Regions from separate parts of the Eisenbergiella massiliensis genome, predicted to be linked through region 2. Evidence: a T-box and tRNA genes for the amino acid it is inferred to sense, from the RefSeq annotation. Region 2 holds a T-box; the other holds one or more tRNA genes.

Region 1 (8,053 bases), on a different contig from region 2:
TGACGAATGTGGAAGAAGCGATCCGGCTGTTTGAGGATTACAGCATTGATCCCGTTGTGCGGGATGTGCCCAGGGAAAGCTGGTTTATGAATTCCTTACTTCCCATGCTCGTCGTGGCCGTAATTATCATGGTGTTCTTCTTTATGATGATGAATGCCCAGAATGCGGGCGCGGGCGCCGGCGGCAACAAAATGATGAACTTCGGGAAAAGCCGGGCCAGAATGAGCGTGGGCGCAGATAACAAAATTACCCTTAAGGATGTGGCCGGGCTGAAGGAGGAGAAGGAAGAGCTGCAGGAAATCGTGGATTTCCTCCGGGAACCCTCCAAGTTCACCAGGGTGGGAGCCAGAATTCCCAAGGGCGTCCTGCTGGAGGGCCCCCCCGGAACCGGTAAGACGCTGCTTGCCAAAGCCATTGCGGGTGAGGCGAATGTACCGTTTTTCAGCATTTCAGGATCTGATTTCGTGGAAATGTTTGTCGGCGTGGGCGCTTCCAGGGTCCGTGACCTGTTTGAAGAAGCGAAGAAAAATTCTCCCTGTATCGTATTTATTGATGAAATTGACGCCGTGGCAAGACGCAGGGGAACCGGTATGGGCGGCGGTCACGATGAAAGGGAGCAGACGCTGAACCAGCTGCTGGTGGAGATGGACGGCTTCGGCGTGAATGAAGGAATTATCGTTATGGCGGCCACCAACCGCGTGGATATACTCGATCCCGCGATTCTGCGTCCCGGACGTTTTGACAGGAAAATCAGCGTGGGAACCCCGGACGTGGGCGGCAGGGAAGATATCCTGAAGCTGCACGCAAGAAATAAGCCGCTGGCCGATGATGTGAACCTGAAGCAGGTGGCCCAGACTACCGCGGGCTTTACCGGCGCAGATCTGGAAAACCTTTTGAATGAAGCGGCCATTCTGGCAGCGGAGTCCGACCGGGTATTCGTATCCCAGGAGGACATCCAGAGAGCCTTTATTAAGGTGGGAATCGGTTCGGAGAAGAGAAGCCGTATCATTTCCGATGCGGAAAAGAAAATTACGGCCTATCATGAATCCGGCCATGCGATTCTGTTCCATGTGCTTCCTGATGTGGGGCCGGTATATACGGTTTCCATCATTCCCACAGGAATCGGGGCGGCCGGCTATACCATGCCTCTGCCTGAGAGGGATGACATGTTCATGACAAAGGGAAGGCTGGAAGAGGAGATTATGGTGTCCCTGGGGGGACGTATCGCAGAGCAGCTGATTTTTGACGACATCACTACCGGCGCATCCAGCGATATCAAGAAGGCAACCAAGCTGGCCAGGAAAATGGTGACCCGCTTCGGTATGTCCGACAATATCGGTGTTGTCTGCTATGATGACGACGATGACGAAGTATTCATCGGCCGTGACCTTGCCCATGCCAAATCACACAGTGAGCTCATCAGCGGTGAGATTGACAAGGAAGTCAAGGAAATCATTGACAGGTGCTATGCCAGGGCCAAAGAAATCATTCTGGAAAATATGGAAATCCTCCATAAGTCCGCGGATCTTCTTTTACAGAAGGAAAAGATTACGCGGGAGGAATTCGAAGCGTTGTTCCGGCAGGAGAAATCTTTCTTTGACACAGTTACGGAATAATTAATTGTGAAAAATACACAAAAATGGAATGGAGAATTTGTGATATTTGTGAATTCTGGGTATGTACAAAATGGGGCGGGTTTGATATTATAATACTCGTAACCCCCCCCCAATACATTATATAGTTTTTTGCTATACCCCATAAGAAATACCTTCTCTAAAAAGGACAGCCATAAAAAGCTGTCTTTTTTACTGCAATTTTTCAGGGGCTGCCGGCTTGTGCACAGTATGATGTCAGGCGGACACAGGAAGACAGGCACGGGGACACGGACACAGGGCGGCGACGGCTTTAGCCCGGGCGGGATGTGAACAGTAACTTACGGAGTGAGGTGTTACAGAATGAAGCGTAAAAGGGCTTGAATGTAGCAGATTTTTACGCTACAATGGGTAAAGAAGTACTCTAAAATTAGGCATTTGCGGCAGTGCTGCGGATGCATGAGAGCAAGGGTGTTAAAATATGAATTTTGAACGGTTTTTGCGCGGAGAGCAGCATCAGTACATCAGCAGCATGCGGCCGATTCTCAGCAAAAAGGCTCTGTTCAGTGATACAACGGAAAATTTTATATCACCGGCGGAACCGGCGCCATACAGTGAAGTAACCATTACCTTCCGAGCCAAAAAGAACAACCTGGACAGGGTGTTCTTTATTTGTCAGGGACAGAAGAATCTGATGTTTAAAGCGTCGTCAGATTCTCTTTTTGACTATTACGAACATCGGCAGCAGCTGGATAATGAGAAGATTACGTACTATTTTGAAGCACAATCAGGAAAAGCCAGGTGCTATTACGATTCAAGAGGAGTTGTCAAGCAGCCGGAGGAGCATTATTATTTCAGCATCATCCCCGGTTTTTCCACACCGGCCTGGGCAAAGGGCGCGGTAATGTACCAGATTTATGTGGATCGCTTTTGCAACGGGGATCCGACCAATGATGTCCTCACAGGAGAGTATCATTATATCGGGGATAAATCCAGGAAGGTCGAGGACTGGTACGCATATCCTGCACAGATGGATGTACGGAATTTTTACGGAGGGGATCTGCAGGGTGTTCTGGATAAGATGGATTATCTGCAGGATCTGGGGATTGATGTTATTTATTTTAATCCCCTGTTCGTATCGCCCTCCAACCATAAATACGATATACAGGATTACGATTATATTGATCCCCATGTGGGGAAAATCGTCAGCGAGGAAGGGGAGCTTCTGCCGGACTGGCAGCATGAGAACCGCTTCGCCGGCCGTTATATCAACCGTGTTACGAATAAGGAGAACCTGGAGGCCAGCAACCAGCTTTTTATCAAGGTTGTGGAGGAAGCCCACAGGAGAGGCATGCGGGTTATCATTGATGGTGTTTTTAATCACTGCGGTTCCTTTAACAAATGGCTGGACCGGGAACGTATTTATGAAGGACGGGAAGGGTATGCCAAGGGCGCTTTTATAGACAGAGACAGCCCATACCATGATTATTTCATGTTCCATGACGAATACAGGTTCCCCTATAACCCCACTTATGACGGCTGGTGGGGGCATGATACGCTGCCGAAGCTGAATTATGAAGGCTCCAGGGAGCTGTATGAATATATCATGCGGGTTGCCGCCAAATGGGTTTCGCCACCCTTCAATGCGGACGGCTGGCGGCTGGATGTAGCGGCGGATTTGGGCCATTCCCCTGATTTTAACCACCGTTTCTGGCGGGATTTCCGCAGAAGTGTGAAAAGCGCCAATCCCAATGCCATCATTCTGGCGGAGCATTACGGCGATCCATCCTCCTGGCTGCAGGGTGACCAGTGGGATACGGTGATGAATTACGACGCCTTTATGGAACCGGTAACCTGGTTCCTGACGGGAATGCAGAAGCACAGTGACGATTACCGTCAGGATCTGCTCGGCAATGCGGAAAGCTTCTGGGGCGCCATGGGCTACCACAGCGCATGCTTTGCCACACCTTCCATTCAGGTTGCCATGAATGAGCTTTCCAACCACGATCATTCCCGGTTCCTCACCCGTACCAATAAGAAGGTGGGGCGTATGAACACACTGGGACCGGATGCCGCAAACCAGGGAGTGAACAAGGCGGTGATGCGTGAGGCGGTTCTTATCCAGATGACCTGGCCCGGCGCGCCAACCATTTATTATGGAGATGAAGCGGGTTTGTGCGGCTTTACGGATCCGGATAACCGCAGGACCTATCCCTGGGGAAGGGAAGATCAGGAGCTGATAGCCTACCACAAAGCGGCAATAAAGGTGCACAAGGAAAACCAGGAGTTCAAAACCGGATCCATCAAGTGGATGCTTACGGATTATAATATGATTGGCTATGCCCGTTTTACCAGGGATAACCATTCACTGATCCTTATTAATAACAATGACCATGAGATGACAAAGGAGCTTTCCGTCTGGGAGCTGGGAATACCGAAAGAGGCGGAAATGACAAGACTGCTCCTCACAGGCAATGACGGTTTCTATACGGATCCGGTAAAATATGTGGTGGAAGCGGGAAAAATAACGGTGACGCTGCCTCCGGTTTCGGGAATTATACTGCAGCATCGGAACGAACCTGTGAAGCGGAGCGAAGAAATGAAATCCAACCGAAAAAATTTCTTGCAATTCCTATAAAGGTATGGTTAAATGTATATTGTCGGAGACGGAGTGTCGTCTCCGGCGGCTATAAATGGATGGATTCCCGAGTGGCCAAAGGGGACAGACTGTAAATCTGCTGCAAATTGCTTCGGTGGTTCGAATCCACCTCCATCCATTATTCATTGACGTAAATTGATATTTGCGGCGGTGGATGGTCTGCGGGTATGGTGGAATAGGCAGACACAAGGGACTTAAAATCCCTCGGTAGCGATACCGTGCCGGTTCAAGTCCGGCTACCCGCACTATTTTTATTCCCGCGAGCAACGAGCCAAGTATCCATGCTTGTATGGATATTTGGCGACTGCTGCGAGGGTCAAAGCCCCCGTTGCTTGCAGCGGGGGCTTTGATTGACAGGGACTCTTTTCCAGCCTGCGGCTGGATGGAGTTCTTTTTTATTTTCTCCAGGAGGAATTCCTGTGCTTCTTTATACAGGACCGATATTTAAAACTTTTCTGCATTGTCTGATTTGCTGACAGACAGCAGCTTGTCCTCAGTTTTTTCTTGTCATCGGCTTTTTCGTAATTATCAGAAGGAACGAATTCCTGCCTGGTTATCTGAAACATTTCCTCCGTTTTACGTTTATTGCCTTTTACAGGAAGATGCTCTGATTTTTTTTGTGGATTTTTGTTGTCTTTTATATATTCATTGCGTATAAAAGATTAGAAAAAAGAAAAGAAGTTGATTGTATGCATAATATTATTGTGCTAATCAACCATGACACGGTTTTAGATAAGCCGGAGACAGAAAACAATATTTTCAGTAATATAGTTAGGGGTGTTTATATTCCACGTGTTTTTGTTAAATATAGATATTATGTGATACTACAAACTATTATAAAGGCCTACATTGACCCTAAATCAAGCTTCTGCAATGACTTAAGAAAACTAAGCAAGCTGTTTTGTTGCTGGGGTGACAAACGGTCAAAATATTGAAGCAATTCATGCTGCTTTTCTGTAAGCGGACAGGGTTCATTCGTTTCTGCAAAGAACTGGGCGAGAGTTTATTAAATATTTTTGCCGCAAGCGGCATAAATATTTAGCGAGGTAGGAAGATGGACATAAAAAATAGATGTATATTTGGAGAGATTAATTAATCGAAAACACAATTGATTTGTTAAAGTGATTACCGGTATCAGAAGATGCGGTAAATCATATTTGTTAAATACATTATTCTATAATCATTTGATGGATTGTGAAATACCAGAAGACCATGTGATTCTATTTGCATTTGATTCAGCGGATGATTTGATAAAGATTGGTGAGGATCCTCTCTTATTGGAAAATGCGAATTCAGAACGGAAGATAGATCCTAAGAAATTTTTACAATATTTGAATCAACAGATTATAGATAAGGAGATGTATTATCTTTTGCTTGATGAGGTGCAGAATCTTGAAGCATTTGAGTCTGTGCTAAATGGTTTTCTGCGGAAAAAGAATATGGATGTGTATGTAACCGGAAGTAATTCCAAGTTTCTGTCAAAAGATATTTTGACAGGGTTTGAGGGACGTGGGGATGAGATACGTGGGGATGAGATACATATGTTGCCTTTATCTTTTTCCAAGTATTTCAGTGTGCATGATGGAAGCAAGGAAGAGGCATTTGATGATTATTCTGTATACGAGGGACTTACGGCGGTAGCGCTTATGGGAACGGAAGAGCAGAAAGCAGCTTATCTTACAACGCAAATGCAGAATTCAGCTCTCAGATGAGTCTGTTTATAAGACATCTCTTGCAAAATCTATATCTGCAGTGTTAATATTGCCTCAGAAAGTGTGTCAGGGAAATATCCTGGTTAGTTATGTTGTCAGATATATGATTCGACGAAATTATTATGGGGTAAGATTTTTATGAAGCAGTCATTAACGAGAAAAATACTTATTTATTTAATATTAATTATTTGTTTCAATATTGCAGTCCTTTTGGCAACGAATTATTTTTCAATCAGTACTGCCCAGAAGGAAATGAAGCAGAGTTATATGAATTCTCTCCAGCTGTTTACTGGAGATATCAATATGGAGTTAAAAAACATATCTAATTTCTTAACCTCTTTTGTTAACCAAACTGAAACAAGAAAATTTTGTTATCTTGATGAAGATATGTATTTTATCAAAAACAGACTTCAGGGTTCAATGTTTAATGCACTTTATTCAGAAAAGTATATTTGCGGTATGTGGATATATTCAAATACCAAAGACAGAAATCTGTGGACAAGAATAGCTTCCTACGAGGATTTTAATGATTTTCTGGATGTGAAAACAGAATTTGAAGACAGAGGAAACTTAGAAAAATACCAAAAAGGATGTTGGCAGCTAACCAACATAAAAGATAGAGTTTATTTTATATATGTGGAATACGATGAAAATATATGTTATGGTTCCTGGGTAAATGCAGATCGGATTCTTGAGAATGCTTCGAATTATTTTAAAGAGGATAATTTGCTCTTTGCTTTGCGTACGCAGAAGGATGTTTTAGGCAGCATTTTATATGAACAGGAATTATATTCCGGCGATGAAAAGAAAGAAGTTATGGCATTACTGGGGAAAAAGCAGGGATGGCAGAAAATGACAATCACCTGTCCGTTGGAATCTGTCAGCGGCATTTCGCTTGAAATAACATTAGGTACCCCGTTTGTTGATAGTTCTAAATGGATGGTTGGGGGGATTACCATACTTGGAGTTATCACGATTCTTTTAATTTCCATTATGTGTATCAATATCAGAAAATATCTGATACTTCCTGTTAGAGAAATTGTTGATGGAATCAGAAAAATTGGTGCGGGCGATTTAGAACAAAGAATAAATACTGAAAGGTATACGGTTGAAGTTAAGGAAATAGGGGATAATCTGAATCAGATGACAGGAGAGGTCAGACAGCTAAAAATCAAGGTATATGAAGAAGAAATCAAGAAAAAAGATGCACAGCTACAGTTTTATAATGTGCAAATCCGGCCTCACTTTGTACTGAATGTGGTAAACACAATATACAGCATGGCAAGTATAAAGGAATATGAAGGAATATTAAAAACCTGCAGATATCTGTCCGGATATATGAGGTATATGTTCAGCCAAAAGGAGTTAATATGTACGATAGAGGAGGAAATAACGCATCTTCGAGAGTATATTCTGCTTCAAGAGGTCCGCTATCCTGATTCCCTGGAATGTGGATTGGAGTTGGAGCCGCAGATATTGCATTGCAGGATACCAACACTTTCACTGCATAGCTTGGTGGAAAATATTTTTAAATATGGAATTCAAAATCAGGAGAAGCTGGATATCCAGGTAAAAGGAAGCCTTCTGATCGAGGAGAATAAGGTTATGCTGATTGTATCAGATAATGGGCCAGGCTTTGATGATGCTGTAATACAGGCGGTAAATGAGGGAAATTTCACGGAAGAAAGGCATAAGATTGGTTTGAACAATACTGTCCTCAGATTTCGTGAATTGTATCAGGATCGTTTTCACATTTTTATTGAGAATAATAATGGTGCGAAGGTTGAGCTCTGCTTTCCATATGAGACAGAGGAGGAGGCTGCAAGGTAATGCATGCTGTAATTATTGATGATGAACGTTATAGCGTAAAAGCTATTATGGAAAATATTCACTGGGAAACAATTGGAGAAAATGGAGTCGAGGTTAAAGGTGCATATAATGTAGAACAGGCAAAAATGATAATTGAGCAGGGAGAAGTAGATTTCATTATTTGCGATATTGAGATGCCGAGAAGCAACGGAATCGATCTGATAAAATGGATTCGGCAGGAGGGGTATCCCATTGAAGCGATAATTGTTACCTGTCATGAA
Region 2 (8,053 bases):
CCTGGAGCTGTGCGATGAATACGGGATTTATGTGGAGGATGAAACCGCTGTTGCCTTTCTGGGGCAGGAAATTGACTGCAGGGAAAATGATCCGGAATTTACCTCCCGATTTATGGACCAGTTTGCAGAGCTGATCGAACGGGACAGATCACATCCCTGTGTTATTTTGTGGTCCCTGGCCAATGAGAGCTTCTGGGGAACCAATATCGCCATGCAGAATGCATATGCCCATCAGGAGGATCCCTCCCGTCTCACTATCTTCAGCTATCCAATCACCCAGCATGAGGAGGATGATCGGGCGGATATCTGGAGCATGCATTATGCGGCCTGGGATCAGGCATCCGATGCTTTGGTGGACAGCTTTAACCGCAGCTGCCATGAGCCGCTTCCCTGGCCGGTGCTGCATGACGAATCCACGCATATTCCCTGTTATGACAGAACGGATCAAAGGAGAGATCCGGGGGTGCGGGATTTCTGGGGAGAGACTATAAGCCGTTTCTGGGATAAAATCTGGAATACGCAGGGAGCGCTGGGCTGCGCCATCTGGGCCGGCCTGGATGAGGTGTGGCTTGCTTCCGGCCGCCGTAACCACTGGGGAGCCCCCTGGGGGATCCTGGACGGCTGGCGGCGGAAAAAACCGGAGTTCTGGCATGTGCGTAAGGCTTATTCTCCTATCCATATTACGGGGGAGCCGGCGGCAGAGGGGGACTTTGTTTCTCTTGGCATCGAGAACCGGTTCAATCATACTAACCTGCAGGAGGTGGGGATTGCCTGGCGTCTGGGAGATAGCTCAGGCAGGATGCAGGGGCCGGATCTGCCTCCGGGGGGAAAAGGAAGCCTGTTGATCCCGGCGCCCTTTCTTGCAGGAGAGCAGCTGACTCTGGAATTTACAGATCCCTTCGGCAATCTGGTGGATGATGGGTGCTGGCAGCTGGCGGCCCCTGCTTTGACCCTGCCCGCATTTTCCGGAGGCGCGCCGTCCCTTCGGGAAGCCTGCGGCGGACTGCTGGTGGAGGGCAGACGGTTCCGGTTGTATTTTTCAGGGAAAACGGGACTGATTTCTGCAGGCTATGTAAATGATGTACCTGTGGTTACAGGAGGCCCCTTCCTGCAGCTGACCGGCCTGGCGCTTGCGCCCTGGAAGCTGGAAAAGCTGGAATCGGAAACCGCGGAGAGCTGTGCGGCAGTCAGCATTTCCGGCAGCTATGGAAAGGTGAGTGTACGTTTCCGGATTGCCATCGATAATGAAGGGCTGATGGAAACAACATACGAAATCCTGGAGATGCCTTATCCCAGCCCGCGGAAGCTGGCCATGCGGGTGGGGGATGATACGGATTCCGGCGGTTATGAGGAGGTGGGGATCTGCTTTATGGTGCCCCGGGAGATGGATCTGCTCTCCTGGAGCCGCAGGGGCCTGTGGAATACGTATCCTGACTGGCATATCGGCCGTCTGCAGGGCAGCGCTTTAAAGCATAATCCTTACGGCGTATGCCGGACCGGCGTGGCGCCGGAATGGGATTGGCAGCTGGATGAAAAGGATACGGTACTGTTTGGAAAATATGATACAGGGCGCAGGGGGACGAGAGATTTTTGCAGCATGAAGGCGCATGTCATCAGGGCGGCCATGAGCGCGCAAAACGGCGGTCAGGCATTTACAGTGCTGTCGGACGGAACGGATTGTGTACGCGCACAGCTGACCCACAATCCGGAGGCAGTCATTGGAAAAACAGATGGCCTGGTATCCTATCAGGGCAGCTGGCTTTGCCAGAAAACAGGAAATCTGAGCAGGGAAGGAACGGAAATGTGGTCCAACACCGAAGGGGATGCCTGTATCTGCCATTTTACAGGAACAGGCATTGCCTGGATTTCCAGCTATGATATCCTGGGAGGCATGGCTGAAGTCTATGTGGACGGGGAATTGATGGATGATTCCATTTCCCTGGGCGTGCGTCTGCTGACACCGGGAATTGCGCGGGGCTATGAGAAGGATGCCGGACGTCTCGTTTATGCGGCGGAAGGACTTGCGATGGGAGAGCATACCCTGAAAATTGTTGTGAAGGGAGAACGGGCGCCGGGCTCCATGGGAGCCTATGTCTTTATCGATCATTTCCTTGTTTTCGGGGAAAATGATTATGGGGATACACGGTTGATTATAGACAGCGAGTTTAATTATCCCGAGCTTTCCTGGGGATGCTATACGAAAGAGCCGGTCACCGTTTCCACCGGATACTCCCGGAAGGTTTATACGAAGCTGGGCAATGAGGAATAGGTCAAAAAAAGTCGGATATCCCGCAGAATATTACGGGGTATCTGACTTTGTTTTTTTACCGGAATGAAGTCTGGGCGGGGAGGCTTTCTTTTTGGGGATTTTTTCTCCTTTTGATATAAGCGGCGGCTCCGGCAGTACGGGGGATTTGATTTTATCCCGTGCGAATTCCAGGTAGAAGCTCTGAATTTTCAGCTTATTTTCCTCGTACATATCCAGAGCCTGGTAAAGCTCCTTGTAATAGCCGAACAGGATACGTTTAGTGCGGATGGTTTCCCGCAGGTCGATTTTGCTGTCCACCAGACTGCCCTTTGTTTTTACATAGTAATAAATGGGCCTGGTCTCCACGCGGATATTGGAAACGTATTTCAGGTATTCCAGATTGAATTTGAAATCCTCGCACCAGTCCAGCTCACGGGAAAAGAACAATGCGTTGTCCCGTATGATATCCATGCGGTAAAATTTATTCCAGGTGACGCCATAATAGAAATTGGCGGGGGATTTCATCATATATCTGGCAAACTCCGCCCTGCTCATCAGGCTGGACTCTGGGATATGGCCCTTGATCCAGATTTTTCTGCCAATGACGCGGTAATAATCGGTGATTACCATTTCCGAACCGGTCTGCATGGCCTTCAGCAGGATTTCAGTAGCGTCCCGTGTAATCCAGTCGTCCGCATCCACAAACTGTATGTATTCCCCGCGGGCCAGCTGCAGCCCCAGGTTCCGGCTTTCCGACACACCGGAATTTTCTTTGCGTACAACGCGCAGGCGGGAATCCTTTTTCTGGTATTTGTCAAGGATGACGCGACTGTGATCGGTGCTGCCGTCGTCCACAGCGATAATTTCCAGATGGGTATAGGTCTGCCTGAGCACGCTGCACAGACAGCGTTCCAGGGTTTGCTCCCGGTTATATATGGGAATAATAATGGTAATCAGAGGATTTTCCAATTCCATGCTCTGCCTTTCTTAGTTTTATTTTGCTGTTAAAGCCGCAGTTTTGTTCACGTCCCGCTTTGCTGATGCGGTATGGCTTCGTAACTGTTGCGCTGAACGGACAGTTATATGGCCTGAATTAATGCTGTATCTATTTTAGCATGAGGGAGGGGAAGGAAACAAGAAGAAAAGATGTATGCAACAGCGCGGCATCCCGGTGTGGGCTGGCCGGGTGCGGAAGCATTGCTATGGGAGGAAGATTGTGGTACAATGAACTGGTTTACAGGAACCGCACCAGTTCCTGGCAGGAACTGGTGGAAAGTAATTGCCGGCCCTTTGGCTGCCGGCAGGGAGGAGCTTTTATTATATGAAGAAAGGCGTTTTATACACGATTTTAGGAGTGTTGGCGGCTGCTGTAGCGTTCATTTATTATTATGTGACACTGCCGGCCATCAATATTCATTCCAGCGGGTTCTGGTTTTTCATCATGGCGGCGATTGTGGCTGTGATGGTGGTTTATACGATCCGCAAGGCGGGAAAGGATATGGCGGGAACGGGAGGCGTGGCCCTGCGTTTCAGCCTGAAGGAGCATAAGCCTTTAAAATTTTTGGGAATCCTGCTGCTTTTACTGCTGGCTGCTTACGTAATCGGAAGCATTCTGTCTTCCCCTATCGTCAATGCGAAGAAGTACCAGCAGCTTTTAACGTTGGAAACCCGGAATTTTACGGATGATATCAAGGAAGTGGATTACCGCACGATCCCCCTTTTGGATAAGGATTCGGCGGCGCTTCTGGGAGACAGGAAAATGGGCAGCCTGGTGGAGATGGTGTCCCAGTTTGAGGTGGCTGATGACTATACCCAGATTAACGTAAACGGCGTTCCGGTACGTGTGACGCCGCTGGTATATGCCAGCCCTATTAAGTGGCTGACCAACCAGAAGAACGGAATCCCGGCTTATATGCGTATTGATATGACCACTCAGGATACGGAATGTGTGATGCTGGACGAGGGAATTAAATATTCCAAATCCGAATATTTTAACCGCAATCTTTACAGGCATCTTCGCTTCCAGTTCCCGACCTATATTTTCGGTGATCAGATTTTCTTTGAAATCGATGATAACGGCGTGCCATACTGGGTATGCCCCGTGAAGAAATTCAATATCGGGCTGTTTGGCGGCGAGACCGTGGGAAGAGTAGTGCTCTGCAATGCGGTAACCGGCGAATGCACGGATTATGACGTAGAGGATGTTCCACAGTGGATTGATAAGGTGTATTCCGCAGAGCTTCTGATGCAGCTGTATGATTATCATGGCATGTACCAGCATGGCTTCTTCAACAGCGTGCTGGGACAGAAGGACTGCCTAGTGACCACCAATGGCTACAACTATATTGCGCTGGATGACGATGTCTGGGTATATACGGGCATTACCTCCGTAAACGGTGACCAGTCTAATGTAGGCTTTGTGCTCATAAATCAGAGAACCATGGAAACCAGATTTTACAGGGTGGAGGGCGCCACGGAAATGTCCGCCATGTCCTCCGCGGAAGGGCAGGTACAGAACCTGGGCTACCGGGCCACCTTCCCCCTGCTTTTGAACATTGCGGATGAACCCACTTATTTCATGGCTCTGAAGGATGCCGCAGGCCTGGTGAAAAAATACGCCATGGTAAACGTGCAGAAGTACCAGTGGGTGGCCATCGGAGATACTATACAGGCCTGTGAGAAGAGTTACAACGAACTGCTGAGCACCAACGGCATCGTAAGCCAGAATACTGAAGCATATGTGGATGTTTCCGGCATAATTGAATCCATTTCCCCCGTAGTTCTGGAAGGAACCACCCATTATTACATCTGCATCAAGGGAAATGAGAATATTTTTGATGTGGATCTGTCGGATGACAGCCTGATTGGAATCGTCCGCTATAATCCCGGAGACTCTATCAAATTCCAGTATAAAGACGAAGGCGGCCTGAATCCGGTTAAGACCCTGGAGTAAATTGACTGCCAGGCGCCGGATAAGAGTGACAAAGCTATTGACATTTCCCGGGAAAAAGGATAGAATAATCCCTAGTTTCCGGGAAATTTCAGAAGATTTTCACCGGCAGAAGTAAAAAGAGCAAGAGACATGGAAGAGGAGTAATAAGGAACCTGGCCTTTTCAGAGAGCCGCCGGATGGTGTGAGGCGGTAAGGAGAAGTCCCCAACTCGCCTTGGAGTCCTCCGGGGGAAGCCTGTTCATGCAGGAGCAGGAAAGTAGTCCGGAGCGGGAATTCCCGTTACAGAACAATAAGTGCGTACCGGTTTGCAGTCAAAGCAGACGGTACGAATTAGAGTGGTACCACGGAAACAAGCCCTTTCGTCTCTAACCAGGAAGAAAGGGCTTTTGTTATGCGGCGGGACAGCCTGTATGCGGTTATTAATACGAGGTAATTTTAACAGCGCGGCAGTTGCCCGCCAGCTTTTAAACGGCAGTAAAAAGGAGGAAGCTATGGCAGCACCATACAATCACAGAGAGATTGAAGAAAAATGGCGTAAGGAATGGGAGGCCCATCCCATCAACGTCAACGACGGAAAGAAACCCAAATACTACTGTCTGGACATGTTTCCCTATCCTTCAGGAAACGGACTTCATGTAGGGCATTGGAGAGGCTATGTCATTTCCGATGTGTGGAGCCGTTATAAAATGTTAAACGGCGGCCATTATATCATTCATCCCATGGGCTGGGACGCATTCGGCCTTCCCGCAGAAAATTATGCGATTAAAATGGGAGTTCATCCCGCTGTATCCACGGCGGATAACGTATCCAAAATCAAGAGCCAGATCAAGCAGATCGCCGCTCTGTATGACTGGGATATGGAAGTCAATACCACCGATCCGAATTTCTATAAGTGGACCCAGTGGATTTTTGTAAAAATGTTCAAGGCAGGGCTGGCATATGAGAAGGAAATGCCCATCAACTGGTGTCCTTCCTGTAAGACGGGCCTGGCCAACGAAGAAGTGGTAAACGGTAAATGTGAACGCTGCGGCGCCGAGGTTACCAAGAAGAACCTGAAGCAGTGGATGCTGAAAATCACAGCCTATGCGGATCGCCTGCTGAACGATCTGGACAAGCTTGACTGGCCGGAAAAGGTAAAGAAGATGCAGACCGACTGGATCGGTAAATCCTACGGCGCTGAAGTGGACTTCCCGGTAGAGGGCAGCGATGAGAAGATCACCGTTTACACCACAAGGCCGGATACCCTCCATGGGGCGACCTTTATGGTCCTGGCTCCGGAGCATGCGCTGGCGGCAAAGCTTGCCACCCCTGAAAATAAGGAAGCCGTGGAAAAATATATCTACGAGGCATCCATGAAATCCAACGTGGACAGGCTTCAGGATAAGGAAAAAACAGGCGTGTTTACGGGAACCTATGCCATCAATCCTTTAAACGGCGCAAAGGTTCCGATCTGGCTTTCCGATTACGTGCTTGCAGATTATGGCACGGGCGCGATTATGTGCGTTCCCGCCCATGATGACAGAGACTTTGAATTTGCCAGAAAATTCAATATTCCTATAATCCAGGTAATTGCCAAGGATGGTAAGGAAATCGAAAATATGGAAGAAGCCTATACGGATGCTTCCGGCACCATGATCAATTCCGGCGAATGGAACGGCATGGAAAGCGCGGTGCTCAAGAAAGAAGCACCTGTGATGATTGAAAAAATGGGAATTGGCCGCAAAACAGTTAATTATAAGCTGCGTGACTGGGTATTCTCCCGCCAGCGTTACTGGGGCGAGCCTATCCCGATTGTTCACTGCCCGAAGTGCGGCTGCGTACCGGTGCCGGAGGATCAGCTTCCGCTGCTTCTTCCCGAGGTGGAATCCTATCAGCCTACAGGAACGGGAGAATCCCCTCTGGCCGACATTGACTGGTGGGTAAATACCACCTGCCCTGTCTGCGGCGCGCCTGCGAAGCGAGAGACCAATACCATGCCTCAGTGGGCCGGCTCCTCCTGGTACTTCCTCCGCTATGTGGACAATAAAAACGACAAGGAACTGGTGAGCCGCGAGAAAGCGGACAAATATCTGCCGGTTGATATGTATATCGGCGGTGTTGAGCATGCGGTGCTTCATCTGCTGTATTCCCGTTTCTACACCAAGTTCCTGTGTGATATCGGCGTAATCGATTTTGACGAACCTTTTGTCAAGCTGTTCAATCAGGGTATGATTACCGGAAAGAACGGCATCAAGATGAGCAAGTCCAAAGGAAACGTGGTGTCCCCGGATGATCTGGTAAGAGATTACGGCTGTGACTCCCTGCGTATGTACGAACTGTTCGTAGGGCCGCCGGAGCTTGACAGCGAATGGGACGACAGAGGAATCGACGGCGTAAATCGTTTCCTGAACCGTTTCTGGAATCTGGTTATGGACAATAAGGACAGCGGCGTGCAGGCCACGAAGGAAATGGTGAAGGTACGCCACAAAATGATCCATGAAATCACCACCAGACTGGAAAACTTCAGCCTCAATACGGTAATTTCCGGCTTTATGGAATATACCAACAAAATGGTGGATATGGCAAGAAACGGCGGTATCGACAAGGAAACACTGCAGACGGCGGTAATCCTTCTGGCTCCTTTTGCACCGCATATCGGCGAAGAGCTGTGGCGCCAGCTGGGCGGAACCGATTCCGTATTCCATGCGGTATGGCCGGTAGCCGACAAGGCGGCCATGGCGGATGACGAAAAGGAAGTGGCAGTTCAGGTGAACGGCAAAACCAAGCTGGTTGTCACCGTACCCGTTGATATCAGCAAGGAAGACGCCATTGCGGAAGGCAAGAAAGCGCTGGAAGCAGCAGGCAAGCTGAGC

The links. A T-box is a leader RNA that pairs with one kind of tRNA and senses whether it is charged. The one in region 2 lies ahead of leuS (leucine--tRNA ligase), so its partner is inferred to be a tRNA-Leu.
Region 1: it encodes a tRNA-Leu, which carries the amino acid that the T-box ahead of leuS (leucine--tRNA ligase) is inferred to sense. The anticodon was not compared.

Annotation. Positions count from the first base shown of each region.
Region 1 covers NZ_QVLV01000001.1:389,868-397,920, forward strand. Annotated here, with positions in the region: gene ftsH (ATP-dependent zinc metalloprotease FtsH) at 1-1,616, shown strand, start outside; gene DXC51_RS01620 (glycoside hydrolase family 13 protein) at 2,074-4,230, shown strand; tRNA gene DXC51_RS01625 (tRNA-Tyr) at 4,288-4,369, shown strand; tRNA gene DXC51_RS01630 (tRNA-Leu) at 4,413-4,496, shown strand; gene DXC51_RS01640 (ATP-binding protein) at 5,373-5,963, shown strand; gene DXC51_RS01645 (sensor histidine kinase) at 6,102-7,793, shown strand; gene DXC51_RS01650 (response regulator transcription factor) at 7,793-8,053, shown strand, end outside.
Region 2 covers NZ_QVLV01000013.1:115,274-123,326, reverse strand. Annotated here, with positions in the region: gene DXC51_RS18260 (glycoside hydrolase family 2 protein) at 1-2,269, shown strand, start outside; gene DXC51_RS18255 (glycosyltransferase family 2 protein) at 2,300-3,223, opposite strand; gene DXC51_RS30305 (hypothetical protein) at 3,451-3,573, shown strand; gene DXC51_RS18245 (hypothetical protein) at 3,570-5,201, shown strand; T-box leader at 5,323-5,571, shown strand; gene leuS (leucine--tRNA ligase) at 5,693-8,053, shown strand, end outside.